Regions from separate parts of the Streptomyces sp. NPDC001902 genome, predicted to be linked through region 1. Evidence: riboswitches for the same ligand, from Rfam matches in the RefSeq annotation. Region 1 holds a riboswitch; each other region holds the start of a gene.
The links. A riboswitch is a leader RNA that binds a small molecule or an ion and turns the genes downstream of it on or off. The one in region 1 is predicted to bind S-adenosylmethionine.
Positions count from the first base shown of each region.

Region 2: linked by a shared signal. The riboswitch ahead of ACFYYN_RS08755 (aminotransferase class V-fold PLP-dependent enzyme) and the one ahead of ACFYYN_RS13765 (glutathione S-transferase C-terminal domain-containing protein) in region 1 are both predicted to bind S-adenosylmethionine.
Region 3: linked by a shared signal. The riboswitch ahead of thrC (threonine synthase) and the one ahead of ACFYYN_RS13765 (glutathione S-transferase C-terminal domain-containing protein) in region 1 are both predicted to bind S-adenosylmethionine.

Region 1 is NZ_JBIATA010000006.1:275,701-280,513, forward strand. Features, by position in the region: gene ACFYYN_RS13760 (amino acid ABC transporter permease) at 1-931, opposite strand, end outside; SAM riboswitch class IV at 1,293-1,406, opposite strand; SAM riboswitch class IV at 1,576-1,679, shown strand; gene ACFYYN_RS13765 (glutathione S-transferase C-terminal domain-containing protein) at 1,881-2,666, shown strand; gene ACFYYN_RS13770 (cupin domain-containing protein) at 2,742-3,248, opposite strand; gene ACFYYN_RS13775 (RrF2 family transcriptional regulator) at 3,388-3,822, shown strand; gene ACFYYN_RS13780 (DsbA family oxidoreductase) at 3,819-4,733, shown strand.
Region 2 is NZ_JBIATA010000004.1:2,743-7,555, reverse strand. Features, by position in the region: gene qcrB (cytochrome bc1 complex cytochrome b subunit) at 1-1,172, shown strand, start outside; gene trpD (anthranilate phosphoribosyltransferase) at 1,301-2,365, shown strand; SAM riboswitch class IV at 2,493-2,609, shown strand; gene ACFYYN_RS08755 (aminotransferase class V-fold PLP-dependent enzyme) at 2,761-4,155, shown strand; gene ACFYYN_RS08750 (Lrp/AsnC family transcriptional regulator) at 4,198-4,479, opposite strand; gene ACFYYN_RS08745 (rhomboid family intramembrane serine protease) at 4,476-4,813, opposite strand, start outside.
Region 3 is NZ_JBIATA010000001.1:544,977-549,789, reverse strand. Features, by position in the region: gene ACFYYN_RS02585 (cold-shock protein) at 92-298, opposite strand; gene ACFYYN_RS02580 (ubiquitin-like small modifier protein 1) at 723-1,001, opposite strand; gene thrC (threonine synthase) at 1,047-2,333, opposite strand; SAM riboswitch class I at 2,352-2,479, opposite strand; gene ACFYYN_RS02570 (glucosyl-3-phosphoglycerate synthase) at 2,637-3,605, shown strand; gene ACFYYN_RS02565 (alpha,alpha-trehalose-phosphate synthase (UDP-forming)) at 3,879-4,813, shown strand, end outside.

The DNA of each region.
Region 1 (4,813 bases):
GCGGGACGGTGCGCAGCGCGCCGCGCGAGTAGTGCCGCTCGACGTAGAACTGGACGACGGAGACGACGCTGGTGAGGATCACGTACCAGACGGTGGCGACCAGCAGCAGCGGCACGATGTCGCCGGGGTAGGTGCTGCCCATGCTCTGGACCGAGCCGAACAGGTCGAGCAGCGAGACGTAGAAGACCAGCGAGGTCCCCTTGATCAGCCCGATGAGCTGGTTGACGTAGTTGGGGACGACGGACCGCAATGCCTGCGGAAGCACGATCCTGGCGAACTGGTAGCGCTTGGGCAGGCCGAGTGCGGCGGCCGCCTCGTGCTGGCCCTGGTCCACCGAGAGGATTCCGGCCCTCACCACCTCGGAGGCGTAGGCCGCCTCGTTCAGGCTCAGACCCACGACGGCCACCACCAAGTCGGTGGCGAGCCTGGACTCGTCGAAGGTGAGGAAGGCCGGCCCGAAGGGCACGCCCAGGCTCAACGTCTGGTACAGCGCACTGAAGTTGTACAGGAACAGCAGCACGACGATGAGCGGCACCGAGCGGAACAGCCAGGTGTACGTCCAGCTGACGGCGCGCAGCACGGGGCTGCCGGAGAGCCTGGCCAGTGCGAGCGCGATCCCGCCGAGCAGGCCGAGCACCGCGCTGTACGCGGCCACCTCCAGGGTGATGAGCAGCCCGTCCAGGATCAACGGCCGGACGAACCAGTACGCGAAGCGGTCCCACTGGTAGAAGGGGTTGGTCACCAGGCCGTGGGCGATCTGGGCGACGAGCACGAGCACGACCGCGGTGGCGATCCAGCGTCCGCGCCGCCGCAGCGGCAACACCCGCTGTGCGGTGGGGGGTCGTGGTGCGGGGAGCGTTCCGCCGGCGGGCGTTCCGGGCGGGGGCGGCACCGGCCGGGAGGACACGGCGATGCCGGGTGGTTCGGTCATGGGGGACTCCAGCGGTTCGGTACGCCCCGGTCGCGCACGCGGCAGCGGCCCCGCCGGGATCGGGTGTCCGGCGGGCGTGGCGATGGGACGGGGAGGCGGGCGGAGCGGGCCCGGGCGGGCCCGGGCGGGTCCGGGCGGGAGGGCACGCCGCCGCGTCAGCGGCGGGGGCCGGGGTTCAGGAAGCCGTCAGCCTTGACAGAGGGCGCGACAGTGCGCGGTACACGCGCAACAGGAGGCACCGGGGACGTGGTGCGCGGCGACGGGGAGCCGCGGGTGCGACGGGACGCGGCCGTGGGGCCGCTGTGCGGCCGTCCCCGGGGCTGCGTGCATCGTCGTCACCGTCACCGTTCCGCCCCGCGGGGCCTCGCGTCCACCGTCGTCATCGGACCGTCCGGTCCGGTCGTCATCCGGGGCGTCCCACCGCGACACGGGGGCCGCCGGCCGGCGAGCCGGGCTCGCGCCGGAGCTCATGACCGATCTGCGGCGTAAGTTAGGCACGGCCCCGTGGGAATGTCAACGACGCCGTCTCACATCGTGAGCGGTCCGATGAGACGCGTACGCGTCCCTTGACGCACGGGGTTTGACGACTCGACACTGATGGGCAGGTCACGATCGTCAGCGCCCACCACACCGCCCCGCGGCACGGTGGGTCATCGGCCCCGGCCCGCTGACCGGCAACCCTCACATCGCGGTGGGGTGCCCCGGGTGACGACCTGGTCCCGTCGGCGCGGCGGGGCAAGCGCGGTCCCGCGTCCTGCGGGCCCCGAGCCGGGGAGGTGGACATGCCCAGGGCACGAGCCCTCCTCCTCACCCGACGTCTGCACATCGACTTCCTGCGCGTCTGCAGCTCGTTCGGCGCGGCCGGCTGACCTCCACCCAGGACCTTCAGCCGTCCCGCCGCCGGTGCCCCCAGGGGGCGACCGGCGGCCCGCCACGCCTTGGAGAGGGCATGACCGAGACGATCCCGCTCGACCCCGCACTCCACGCCTCCTGTTCGGCTCTGCCGCGCGCGTCCCGTCCCGACCGCTTCCGCAGCCGCATCGGTGTCGACCTCGCCGGCGGCTTCTACCCCGCGCCACGCCGGTACGAGCTGTTCCTGTCGCCGGGGTGCCCGCTCTCGCAACGGGTCGCCATCACCCTCGACCTGCTGGGGCTGCGGGACTCCGTCGTCACGACGCCCGTCCCTGCGGGAGCCGTCGGCGACACCGCCCTCGCCGCGCTGCGCGCGGCCTACGAGGCCACGTGGCACCACTACGACGGACCGCTCACCGTGCCCGCGCTGTGCGACCGGTGGACCGGGCGGGTCGTCAGCAACCACACCCCGGACATCCTCGGCGACCTCGCGGGCCGCCTCGGCGCCGAGGGCTGCGCCTCCGTACCCCCGCTGTGTCCCCCGGCCCTCCTGCCCGACATCGAGGCCCTCCGGCACACGGTCGACACGGGCGTGACGAGAGCCGCCGAACTGGCCGCGGACGGGGCACCGGCCGACCGTGACGCAGCCCTGCGGACCCTGCACGCCACCCTCGACCTGCTGGACCGCCGGCTGGCCTGCGGGCCCTACGTCCTGGGTGGCCACCTGACCGCCGCCGACGTCGACGTGTGGGTGGCCCTCTCCCACCTCGCGAGCGGTCTGCTCTGCTCCTACGGCCGCCTCACGGCGTACGTCGCCCGTCTCGGCGGGCACCCGGCGTTCCGTGCGCAGCGGACGGCCGCCGCGCTCGCGTCCGCCCCCTGACGCACGCAGCCGTCCCCGCCCTCGCCAGGGGGGCGGAGGTCGGGGACGGCTGCATGGGTCCGCGGGTCCGGCCGCTCAGGCGTCCTCGGCCGGAAGGGCGTACAGACCGGGGAGGTTGACCACGACGGCCTCCTGGGTGCTGCGGGCGATGACGACCACGGCCTCCTGCGCGGGGTCGGGGTTCTCCTCGCGGTGCGGCACGAACGGGGGGACGAAGACGTAGTCGCCGGGCGAGGTGCGCAGGCGCACCTCCTCGGGCGCGTCGCCCGAGTCGTCCAGGAAGACGAACTCGGGGTGCCCGCTCACCACGTAGATCGCGGTCTCGGACGCGCCGTGGTGGTGGTCGGAGGACGCCGTCGCCGGGGCCACGTGGGTCTGGCCCATCCACAGCTTCTCGGAGCCCACGGTCCGTCCGCTGACGGCGGCGAACCTGCGCATCCCGCCGGTCTGCGCCGTCCCGCCGTCCAGGGCGCCCGCGCGGATGTGGTGCAGCCGGGTCCGCAGGGGCGCAGCCGCCTGCCCGGGCGCGTCGTGGAGATGGGGGTGGAAGCCTTCACCGGGGTTCGTCAGGGGCTCGCTCATGGCCGGGACGCTAGAGCGGCCCCGAAAAGGATGTCAAGAAGTGTCCTTTGTGCTTCACCTGCGGCAATGCTGCCGCAATGTACGGAGCACGGCGGCCGAACCCCCGGGCCGGGCGGGCCGGTTGGGGCATGATGGGCCCATGCATATCTCCGCGAAGGCGGACTACGCCACGCGGGCTCTGCTGGAGCTCGCCTGTGAGCCTGCCCGCCCCCTGACCTGCGAGGCCATCGCCTCCGCGCAGCAGATCCCGTTCCGCTTCCTGAAGTCCGTGGTGAGCGAACTGCGCAAGGCCGGGCTGGTGCGCAGTCAGCGCGGCTGCGAGGGCGGCTACTGGCTCGGCCGGCCCGCCGGCGAGATCACCCTGCTGGACGTGGCGCGCGCCGTGGACGGCGAGTTGATCACCCTGCGGGGGGAGTCGCTGGCCGGGCTCGGCTACCCCGGTCCGGCCGCCGGGCTGCCCGAAGTGTGGCGCCAGGTCGAGGCGGGCGCGGCGGCGGTCCTCGGCGGGGTGACCCTCGCCTCGCTCCTGCCCGCGGCCGCCGCGGAGCGGCTGGACCGGAAGGGAGCCGCGTGACGGCCCCGCCTGCCCCGCCCGCCGTGGAGGTGGTGGAGTACACCGATCCGCTGTGCCCCTGGGCCTGGGGTTCGGAACCGGTGTTCCGCAGGCTGCGGGCCGCGCTGGGCGGCCGGGTGCGCTGGCGCCGCGTGCACGGCGTCCTGTTCGACGCCGACGACGACCCAGCCCCCGACCCGGCCGCGGAGACCGCCTGGTACGCGCGGCACGTCGAGGAGATCAGCGCGCACACCCGGGCGCCGCGGGCGCAGCGGCTGAGCCGGGTGGCGGCCAGCTCCTGGCCCGCCTCGCTGGCCGCCAAGGCGGCCGAGCTGCAGGGCGAGGAGGTGGCCGGGCGGGTGCTGCGCCGGCTCCGGGAGACCGTGTTCGTGCTCGGGGAGCCGGCCGACACGCCCGCGCTCGCACTGGCCGCGGTACGGGGCGCGCCGGGACTGGACCCGGTACGGCTCGCGGCCGACGCGGCGGCCGACGACGTCCTGGCGCGGGTACGGGCCGACCGGGCGGAGGCACGGCGCCCGGTGCGCGAGGCGCTGGCGGCGCGCGGCCCGTCGCCGCACCCCGGAGCGGCGAAGGAGACCGGCGGCGGATACCGGTACGCGCTGCCGACGCTGCTCGTACGCGCCCCGGCCGGGCGGCGCGTGGTGCCCGGCTGGCGGCCCTACGAGGAGTACGCCTCCGCCGTCGAGGAGTTGTGCCCGGGACTGCTGCGGACCCCGGATCCGCTGCCGCCGGACGAGGCGCTGCGGCGCTACCGGAGCCTCACCGATCCCGAGCGGGCCCTCCTGGTCACCGGGGCCTGGCCGCCACCGGAGGCGGTCCGGGTGGACACCGGGAACGGCCCCCTGTGGCTGCACCCCGAGGAGGCCGCGACGCACCCGGCCACCGCTCGCGGTGCTCGCGCCGTGCGCTGACCGGGCTCTGATCCGCCGTCACGGACCCGTCCCGCCAAATGAGACACCAATTGGTGTCTATTGACAGCCGCTCGCGGCGC
Region 2 (4,813 bases), on a different contig from region 1:
TGCTGTTCCTCGGCATGTTCGACGGCTTCATGGGCTACTCGCTGCCGGACGACCTGCTGTCGGGCACCGGTATCCGCTTCATGGAAGGCGCCGTGCTGTCCGTGCCGATCGTCGGCACGTACCTCTCGTTCTTCCTCTTCGGCGGTGAGTTCCCCGGCACCGACATCGTGCCGCGGTTCTACACGATCCACGTGCTGCTGATCCCGGGCATCATGGCGGGCCTGCTGGTGGCCCACCTGATCCTGGTCTTCTACCACAAGCACACGCAGTTCGCCGGACCCGGCAAGACGGAGAAGAACGTCGTCGGCATGCCGCTGTTCCCGGTCTACACGGCCAAGGCGGGCGGCTTCTTCTTCATCGTCTTCGGTGTCATCGCGGCCATGTCCGCGCTGGTCTCCGTGAACCCGGTGTGGGCGTACGGCCCCTACCGTCCGGACCAGGTGTCGACCGACGCCCAGCCCGACTGGTACATGGGCTTCTCCGAGGGCCTGATCCGCATCATGCCGGGCTGGGAGATCAACTTCGCGGGCCACACGCTCGTCCTTGGCGTGTTCATCCCGCTGGTGATCTTCCCGCTGGTCCTGGGCTTCATGGGCGTCTACCCGTTCCTGGAATCCTGGGTCACCGGTGACAAGCGCGAGCACCACCTGCTGGACCGGCCGCGCAACCGGCCCGTCCGCACGGGCATTGGCGCCGCCTGGATCAGCCTCTACCTGATCCTGCTCGTCGGCGGTGGCAACGACCTCTTCGCCACCCGCTTCCATCTGTCGATCAACGCGATCACCTGGGTGGTCCGGATCTCGTTCTTCGTGCTGCCGGTGCTGGTCTTCGTCGTCACCAAGCGGATCTGCCTGGGTCTGCAGCGACGCGACCGCGACAAGGTGCTGCACGGTCGCGAGACCGGCATCATCAAGCGGCTCCCGCACGGTGAGTTCATCGAGATCCACGAGCCGCTGGAGCAGGGCTCGCTGTTCAAGCTCACCCAGCACGAGCAGCCCAAGCCGCTCGAGGTCGGCCCCGAGGTCGACGAGAACGGCGTGGAGAAGAAGGTCGGCCCCACCGCGAAGCTGCGCGCGAAGCTGTCCCGCGGCTACTACGGCGAGGGGACGCAGATCGACAAGCCCACGGTCGAGGAGTACGAGGAGATCACGAGCGGCCACGGTCACCACTGATCACTGAAGCTGTGCCACCGGGCAGGGTCCCGTCCATCCGATGGACGGGGCCCTTTCCCGTTCCCCGGCGCCGATAGGCTGGAGCCGAAGGATTCCCGTCGCACGTCAGACCCCATGGAGTGTGGACCATGAGCGTTGTGAACCCCGCCGGAGGCGCATCAATGGCGGGCGGCTCCTGGCCCGACGTCCTGGGTGCGCTGCTGAACGGCAAGGACCTGACCGCCGCGGAGGCGGCGTGGGCGATGGACCGGATCATGAGCGGTGAGGCCTCGGACGCCCAGGTCGCCGGCTTCATGGTGGCGCTGCGGGCCAAGGGGGAGACCGTCGAGGAGGTCACCGGCCTCGTCGAGTCGATGTACGCGCACGCGGAGCCGCTGCACATCCCCGGCCCCGCCGTGGACATCGTCGGCACCGGCGGCGACCGGGCCAGGACGGTGAACATCTCGACGATGTCCGCCATCGTCATCGCCGGCACGGGGGCCAAGGTTGTCAAGCACGGCAACCGCGCCGCCAGCAGCGCCAGCGGCGCCTCCGACGTCCTGGAGAAGCTCGGCATCAACCTCGACCTGCCCGCCGACCGGGTGGCGAAGGTCGCCGAGGACACCGGGATCACCTTCTGCTTCGCGGCGAAGTTCCACCCCGCGATGCGGTTCGCCGCCCCGGCCCGCCGCGACCTGGGCATCCCCACCTCGTTCAACATCCTCGGCCCGCTGACCAACCCGGCACGCGTGGGCGCCTCCGCCGTGGGGTGCTTCGACACCCGGATGGCCGGGCTGATCGCCGGCGTGCTGGCCCGCCGCGGCTCCTCCGCGCTGGTGTTCCGGGGCGACGACGGGCTGGACGAGCTCACCGTCACGTCCACCTCCCAGGTGTGGGTGGTGCGGGACGGGAAGGTCGAGCAGGAGTCCTTCGACCCGCGCGACGTCGGCATCGAACTGGTGCCGATCGAGGCGCTGCGGGGCGCGGACGCGGCGTACAACGCCGACGTCGCCCGGCGGCTGCTGGCCGGCGAGACGGGCCCGGTGCGTGACGCGGTGCTGCTCAACTCGGCGGCCGCGCTGGTGGCGCTGGAGGGCGCGGGCGGCTCGCTGACCGACCGGATCGCGGCCGGGATCGCCCGGGCGGCCGAGTCGGTCGACTCGGGTGCGGCCGCGCGGACGCTCGAGCGGTGGGCGGCGGCCACGCAGGCGTAGTCGCGGGAACGACCGTGGAGGGCCGGGGCCGTTGCCCCGGCCCTCCGTGCTGTCCGCCCGCGGGCGGACCGTCCGGGATGCGGACCGCGGCTTGCGGCGCCCCGCGCGTGTGGCATGATGCTGCGCAGGTCACGAGTGACAGCGACACGGCCCCGGCCCGCTGTCCGGCAACCCTCCTTCCGTGGCGGGGTGCCCCGGGTGATGACCAGGCCGCAGGCAGCGAGGTCTGCGGCAAGCGCGGTCAGAGGAGTTCCTCCATGAGCAAGCGAATGCGCTAGGGCCTTTCGGGCCCCCAGCCGTCCTCCCCCCTCCCCGGGCCTTCGCCCGTCGTGCCGAGGGCTGTTCCGTCATCACTGACGTCCCGTCACTCCCGCATGCTCCCAGGAGAGTTCGCCATGTCGCTGCGCCCTGCCCTGCCCTCGTCCGTCCACGCCGCGCTGCCCGTGCTCGGGCGCGACGTCCTCGTGCCGCTCGTGACCGGGGGCGAGGTCGGCTACGCCGCCCTCGACTACGCGGCCAGCGCGCCCGCCCTGCAGCGGGTCTGGGACGACGTGGCGGCCTACGCGCCGTACTACGGCAGTGTCCACCGGGGGGCCGGCTACCTCTCGCAGCTGTCGACGGACCTGTTCGAGCAGAGCCGTGCCACGGTCGCGGAGTTCCTCGGCTGCCGCCCCGACGACCAGGTGGTCTTCACCCGTTCGACCACCGACTCGCTGAACCTGCTGGCCGCCGCCGTACCGGCCGGCACGAGCGTCTTCGTCTTCGAGACCGAGCACCACGCGTCCCTGCTGCCGTGGCGGAACGCCGACGTGACCTACCTGGGCGCCCCCCGCACCCCGGGGGAGGCCGTGGCGACACTGGAGCGGGCACTGGCCGCCCGGGAGTCGTACGGACCGGCGCTGGTCTGCGTGACCGGGGCGTCCAACGTGACCGGCGAGCTGTGGCCGGTGCGGGAGCTGGCCGCGGCGGCCCACGCGCACGGGGCCCGGATCGTGCTGGACGCGGCGCAGCTGGCCCCGCACCACCCGGTGGACATCGCCGAACTCGACGTGGACTGGGTGGCCTTCTCCGGGCACAAGCTGTACGCGCCGTTCGGCTCCGGTGTGCTCGCCGGCCGCGCCGACTGGCTGTGTGCGGCCGAGCCCTACCTGGCCGGGGGCGGCGCCTCGCGGCGGGTGGCCCGGCGCGCGGACGGCGGCGTGGACGTCGACTGGCACACCACGGCCGCCCGGCACGAGGCCGGCTCGCCCAACGTCATCGGCGCCTACGCGATCGCCTCGGCCTGCCGCGTGCTGACGGAGGCCGGGTTCGACCGGCTGGTCGAGCGCGAGCAGGCGCTGGTGGCGCGGGTGCGGGCCGGACTGGCCGAGGTGCCCGAGGTGAAGGTGCTGTCGCTGTTCGGCGACGACGCCCCCCGGGTCGGCGTCATCTCCTTCGTCGTCGAGGGCTGGAACAGCTCCCACTTCGCGGCGGCGCTCTCCGCCGAGTACGGCATCGGCGTCCGCGACGGCCTCTTCTGCGCGCACCCCCTGGTGCGCACCCTGCTCGGCGGCGTTGACCAGGAGCCGGGTGAGTGCGGGGCCCCCGACGCCGCCTCCGGCGAGCCCGCCCGGCCTTCGGCCGGGGGTGCCCCCACGCTCAACGCCATCCGCGTCTCGTTCGGCGCGGGCACCCCGGACGAGCACGTGGAGCGCTTCGTCGCCGCGGTGCGGGAGCTCGTGGCGGACGGTGCCAAGTGGCGCTACCGCACCGAGGACGGCCGCTGCGTCCCGGACCGGGACCAGGCCTGAGCGGCCCGGTCCGGCCCCGCAGCACCGCGCCGGGCGGACCGGTTACGCGTCCAGGCCGATGGCGAAGGCCGTCTCGAGGTCGTGCTGGGAGTAGGTGCGGAAGGCCACGTGCGTGTCCGTGGCCTCGACACCGGGGATCTTGCTGATCCGGCCGGGGATGACGTCCGCGAGCTCGTCGTGCCGGGCCACCCGCACCATGGCGACCAGGTCGTACGTGCCCGTGACGGAGTAGACCTCGCTGACGCTGTCGAGCGCGGCGATGGACTCCGCGATCTCGGGGATACGGTCGACGCTGGTCTTGATGAGCACGATCGCGGTGATCACGGCTGTAGGTCTCCTTGGGTCGCCCTGGCTGCGGGCTCAAGCTTAGGCGTTGCGCGATAGCACACCCACGCGCACAGGAAGCCGAAGACGAAGCCGGTGATGTGGGCGAGGTAGGCCACCCCGGGACCGGTCTGCTGGATCTCGCCGGCGAGCCACTGCAGCACGAACCAGAAGATCAGCACCATCCAGGCCGGGAAGCGCAGCGGCAGGAAGAAGAGGAAGGGGAAGACACTGGTGACCCGGGCCTTGGGGTAGAGGTAGAGGTACGCGCCGAGCACCCCCGAGATCGCGCCGGACGCCCCGACCAGGGTCTGGGTCGAGGAGGCGTGTCCGA
Region 3 (4,813 bases), on a different contig from region 1:
CACGAAGGCCCGCCCCCGTGCGGGGGCGGGCCTCGACGCGTACGTTTGAGCGGCCGTACGCGAAAGTGCTCCGTGGCCGATGCGCGGCGCGTCAGCCGGCTGCGAGACGGACCATGTCCGCCTGCGGCCCCTTCTGGCCCTGCGAGATCTCGAACTCGACCCGCTGACCTTCCTCGAGGGTGCGGTAGCCGTCCATCTGGATCGCGCTGTAGTGCACGAAGACGTCCGCACCACCGTCGACCGCGATGAAGCCGTAGCCCTTCTCCGCGTTGAACCACTTGACGGTGCCCTGAGCCATTCCTAACTCCCCTATTGCTGGCCCTTCGCAGACCCGCACCTCGCGGACCCGGGTCAGACCTCACCCCCTACAGCCAAGGGGGCGTGCGCCGGAACGCGTCGACCGCGGCTGAATGTATCTGCCCGGACGCTGTCTGCAACAGGTCAATCGGACGAGAATTCCGGGCACGGAGAATCGGAAGAAGAGCCTGATCGGCGAATAATCCGGGGCAACTCGGACCGGACATAAGCGGCCAACGCGACAAACGCGACGTGAATTTGGCGATAAATCGTCGACAAGGCCACCCCGGGGAAGAGGGGTTGCGCAGAGCGTTGCAGGGAGTTGCGAGCCGTCGAGGGCAACTGTACAGGCCTTCAACTACCGCTCCGCACACAGGGGGTGCGGGTGGTCCCCGGCACCCCCTGTCGCCCGCGGGCCGTGCGGCTCAGCAGCCTCCGGCGACCGCCGGGATGATCGAGACGGACGCGCCCTCGCCCACCGTGGTCTGCAGACCCTCGGAGAAGCGGACGTCGTCGTCGTTGACGTAGACGTTCACGAAACGGCGCAGCTTGCCCGTGTCGTCCAGGACCCGCGCGGAGATGCCGGGGTGGCTCTGCTCCAGCGAGTCGATGACCTCGGCCAGGGTGCCGCCCTCGGCGGGGACCTCGGCACGGCCGCCGGTGTAGGTGCGGAGGATGGTCGGGATGCGGACGGTAGCGCTCATGATGCTGGGTTCACCTTCAGTCTGGGTCGGCCGGTGCGGTCGGGGTCAGCCCGCCAGGCCTGCGGCGCGGAACGCGTCGAGGCTCGGGCGGATGGTGGCCGTGGGGCGGGAGGTCGGTGCGACGGCGTCCAGCGTCTTGAGGCCGTCGCCGGTGTTGAGGACGACGGTCTCACCGGCCGGGTCGAGCTGCCCGTTCTCGATGAGCTTGCGCAGCACGCCGACCGTCACGCCGCCGGCCGTCTCGGCGAAGATCCCCTCGGTCCGGGCGAGCAGCTGGATGGCGTCCACCACCTGCTCGTCGGTGACGTCCTCGACGGCGCCGCCCGTGCGGCGGGCGATGTCCAGCACGTACGGGCCGTCGGCCGGGTTGCCGATGGCCAGCGACTTGGCGATCGTGTTCGGCTTCTGCGGGCGCACCACGTCGTGGCCGGCCTTGAAGGCGGTCGAGACCGGGGAGCAGCCCTCGGCCTGCGCCCCGTAGATGCGGTAGGGCTTCTCCTCCACCAGGCCGAGCTTGATCAGCTCCCGCAGCCCCTTGTCGATCTTCGTCAGCTGCGAGCCCGAGGCGATCGGGATGACGATGTTGTCCGGCAGGCGCCAGCCCAGCTGCTCGCAGATCTCGTACGCGAGCGTCTTGGAGCCCTCGCCGTAGTAGGGGCGCAGGTTGACGTTGACGAAGCCCCAGCCCTCGCCGATCGGGTCGCCGATCAGCTCGCTGCAGAAGCGGTTGACGTCGTCGTAGGTGCCCTCGATGCCGACCAGCTCGCCGCCGTAGACCGCGGCCATGACGACCTTGCCCTCCTCCAGGTCGTGCGGGATGAACACGCACGAGTGGAAGCCGGCCCGGGCGGCCGCGGCGCCCACGGCGCCGGCCAGGTTGCCGGTGGAGGAGCAGGACAGGGTGGTGAGGCCGAAGGTGCGGGCGGCCTCCAGGGCGATGGCGACGACCCGGTCCTTGAAGGAGTGGGTCGGGTTGCCGGAGTCGTCCTTGACGTGCAGGCCGCCGGTGACGCCCAGTTCGCGGGCGAGGTTGTCCGCCTTGACCAGCTTGGTGAAGCCCGGGTTGAGGTTGGGCTTGGAGGCCACGTCCGCGGGGACGGGCAGCAGCGGCGCGTAGCGCCAGATGTTGTCCGGCCCGGACTCGATCCGCTTGCGGAGGGTCTCGGGGTCGCCGCCCGGGAGGTCGTACGCCACTTCGAGCGGCCCGAAACAGACCTCGCAGGCGAAGATGGGTTCCAGCGGGAAACGCTCACCGCACTCGCGGCAGGAGAGCGCGGACGCGGGGCCGAAGGCGGAATCGGTGGACGCGGGTGCAACGGTCTGCGCAGCCATGTCAGGCGAGGCCCTTTCTCCTCATCTTCCTCACGGCGCATTTCGCCGCGAGACGGAATTGGCACCTTCCCCACCTGGACCTCGCGGTCGGCGGGAGGGTTGCCGGGGCTTCAACGGGCCGTTCCCTCTGCCCCTCTGGATGAGCGGTATGGCACCGGGCGCAGGGCCCGGGCATTTGTCGGACGGGGCGCGATCACCGCGGACATACGATGGTCATGCCTCGTGTTCAAGACTGTAACCGACGACCTCGAACCTGGTCATGGGCCGTCCGTCCTGCGAGACGGGCAGAAACGGAGCAACCCGGTGCTCGACGAGGTGGCCGGCTGGCTGCAGCGGCGGTCCTGGACCGCCGACCACAGGCCCCTGCCGCAACTGCTCGCCGCCAAGCGCGCCGCGGGCGCGCGCGGCACGGTCAGCGTCGTGCTGCCCGCCCTCGACGAGGAGGCCACGGTCGGGGCGATCGTCGGGACGATCCGCCGCGAGCTGATGAGCGAGGCGGTGCCGCTGGTCGACGAACTCGTCGTGCTGGACTCCGGGTCGACCGACCGCACGGCCGAGGTCGCCGCGGCCGCGGGCGCGGTCGTCGTCCACCGGGACGAGGTGCTCCCGCGGCTGCCCGCGCTGCCCGGCAAGGGCGAGGTCCTGTGGCGCTCGCTGCTCGTGACGCGCGGGGAGATCGTCTGCTTCGTCGACTCCGACCTGCGCGAGTTCGACGCGCGGTTCGTGTCGGGGATCGTCGGGCCGCTGCTCACGGACCCGGACGTGCAGCTGGTCAAGGCGATGTACGACCGGCCCCTGGAGACCGGCGGCACGGTGGTCCCGGCCGGCGGGGGCCGGGTGACGGAGCTGGTGGCGCGGCCGCTGCTCAACCTGCACTGGCCGCAGCTGGCGGGTTTCGTCCAGCCGCTGGGCGGCGAGTACGCGGCGCGCCGCTCGCTGCTGGAGCGGCTGCCGTTCCCCGTCGGGTACGGGGTCGAGCTCGGGCTGCTGGTGGACGCGCTCAACACGGTCGGGCTCGACGCGCTGGCCCAGGTCGACGTGGGGGTCCGGCACCACCGGCACCAGGACGGCCAGGCACTGGGCCGCATGGCCGCGGCGATCTACCGGACGGCGCAGATCCGCTTGGCCAGGGGCCATCTCGTGCGGCCCGTCCTCACGCAGTTCGACCGCTCCCCGGACGGCGGTTTCGAGCCCCGCGTCCACGAGGTCGCGACGGATGAGCGCCCCCCGATGCGGACGGTCCCCGAATACGCCCACCGCGCGGTGGCGTGACGCCTGACCCGGGGTTTGTGGGCAGGCGGTCCGCCGCCAGGCGGAACGGGTAGGCACAAACCCCCGACGGCGCCGCGCCTGTGCGGTACCGCGGGTGTCGTCGGCGTGTGCACGCCGGTGGGTGGGGTGCGCCCACCCGTCCCGCCCAGCGGGACGACTGCCCGCAACCCCCCAGGCCGAACCCGCGGCGACCCGCAACAGGTCACGGCCGGAAACCCCCGGCTGGGCTAGCTCGTACGTTTGCGGCCGGGGATGCGTGGCTAGGCTGGCCGCATGGTCGCATCGCATGCCGCGCGCGTACTGGTCGCGTCCAACCGCGGCCCCGTGTCGTACAGCCTCCGCGAGGACGGCACGCTCACCGCCCGCCGCGGCGGCGGCGGACTCGTGTCGGGCCTGAGCGCGATCGGGCCGGACGCGGACGCCGTCTGGGTCTGCGCGGCGCTCGGCGAGGGGGACCGGGCCGCCGTCCTGCGCAGTTCCGGGGGCACGGGCCGGCTGCCCACCGCCGACACCGGCGGCCAGCACGTACGGATGCTGGACATCCCGGCGGACACCTTCGCGTCGGCCTACAACGGCATCGCCAACTCGGTGCTGTGGTTCATCCACCACATGCTGTTCCAGACCCCGCTGGAACCCGTCTTCGACGAGGACTTCCGCGAGCAGTGGGCGGCGTACGTGGCGTACAACGCCGCCTTCGCCGACGCGCTGGCCGACGAGGCGGGCCAGGGCGCGGCCGTCCTGGTGCAGGACTACCACCTGGCGCTGGTGCCGCAGCTGCTCCGCTCGCGCCGCCCCGACCTGCGCATCGGCCACTTCTCGCACACCCCGTGGGCCCCGCCGGACTACTTCCGCCTGCTGCCCGACGACGTCGCCGCGGAGGTGCTGAGCGGCATCCTCGGCGCCGACCGGGCCGGCTTCCTGACCCGGCGCTGGGCGGACGCCTTCGCCGCGTGCTGCGCCGACGTCCTGGGCGCCTCCGTCATCCGTGACGAGGGCAGCCTCACGATCACCTACAAGGGCCGCACCACGCGGATCGGGGTGCACGGCCTCGGCGCGGACGCCGACTTCCTGCGGGAGCGGGCGCACCAGCCGGACGTGGACGAGCGCCTGGCGTCGCTGCAGGAGGCCGTGGGCGGTCCGGACCGCAAGGTCATCGTGCGCGTGGACCGCACCGAGCTGTCGAAGAACATCATCCGCGGCCTGCTCGC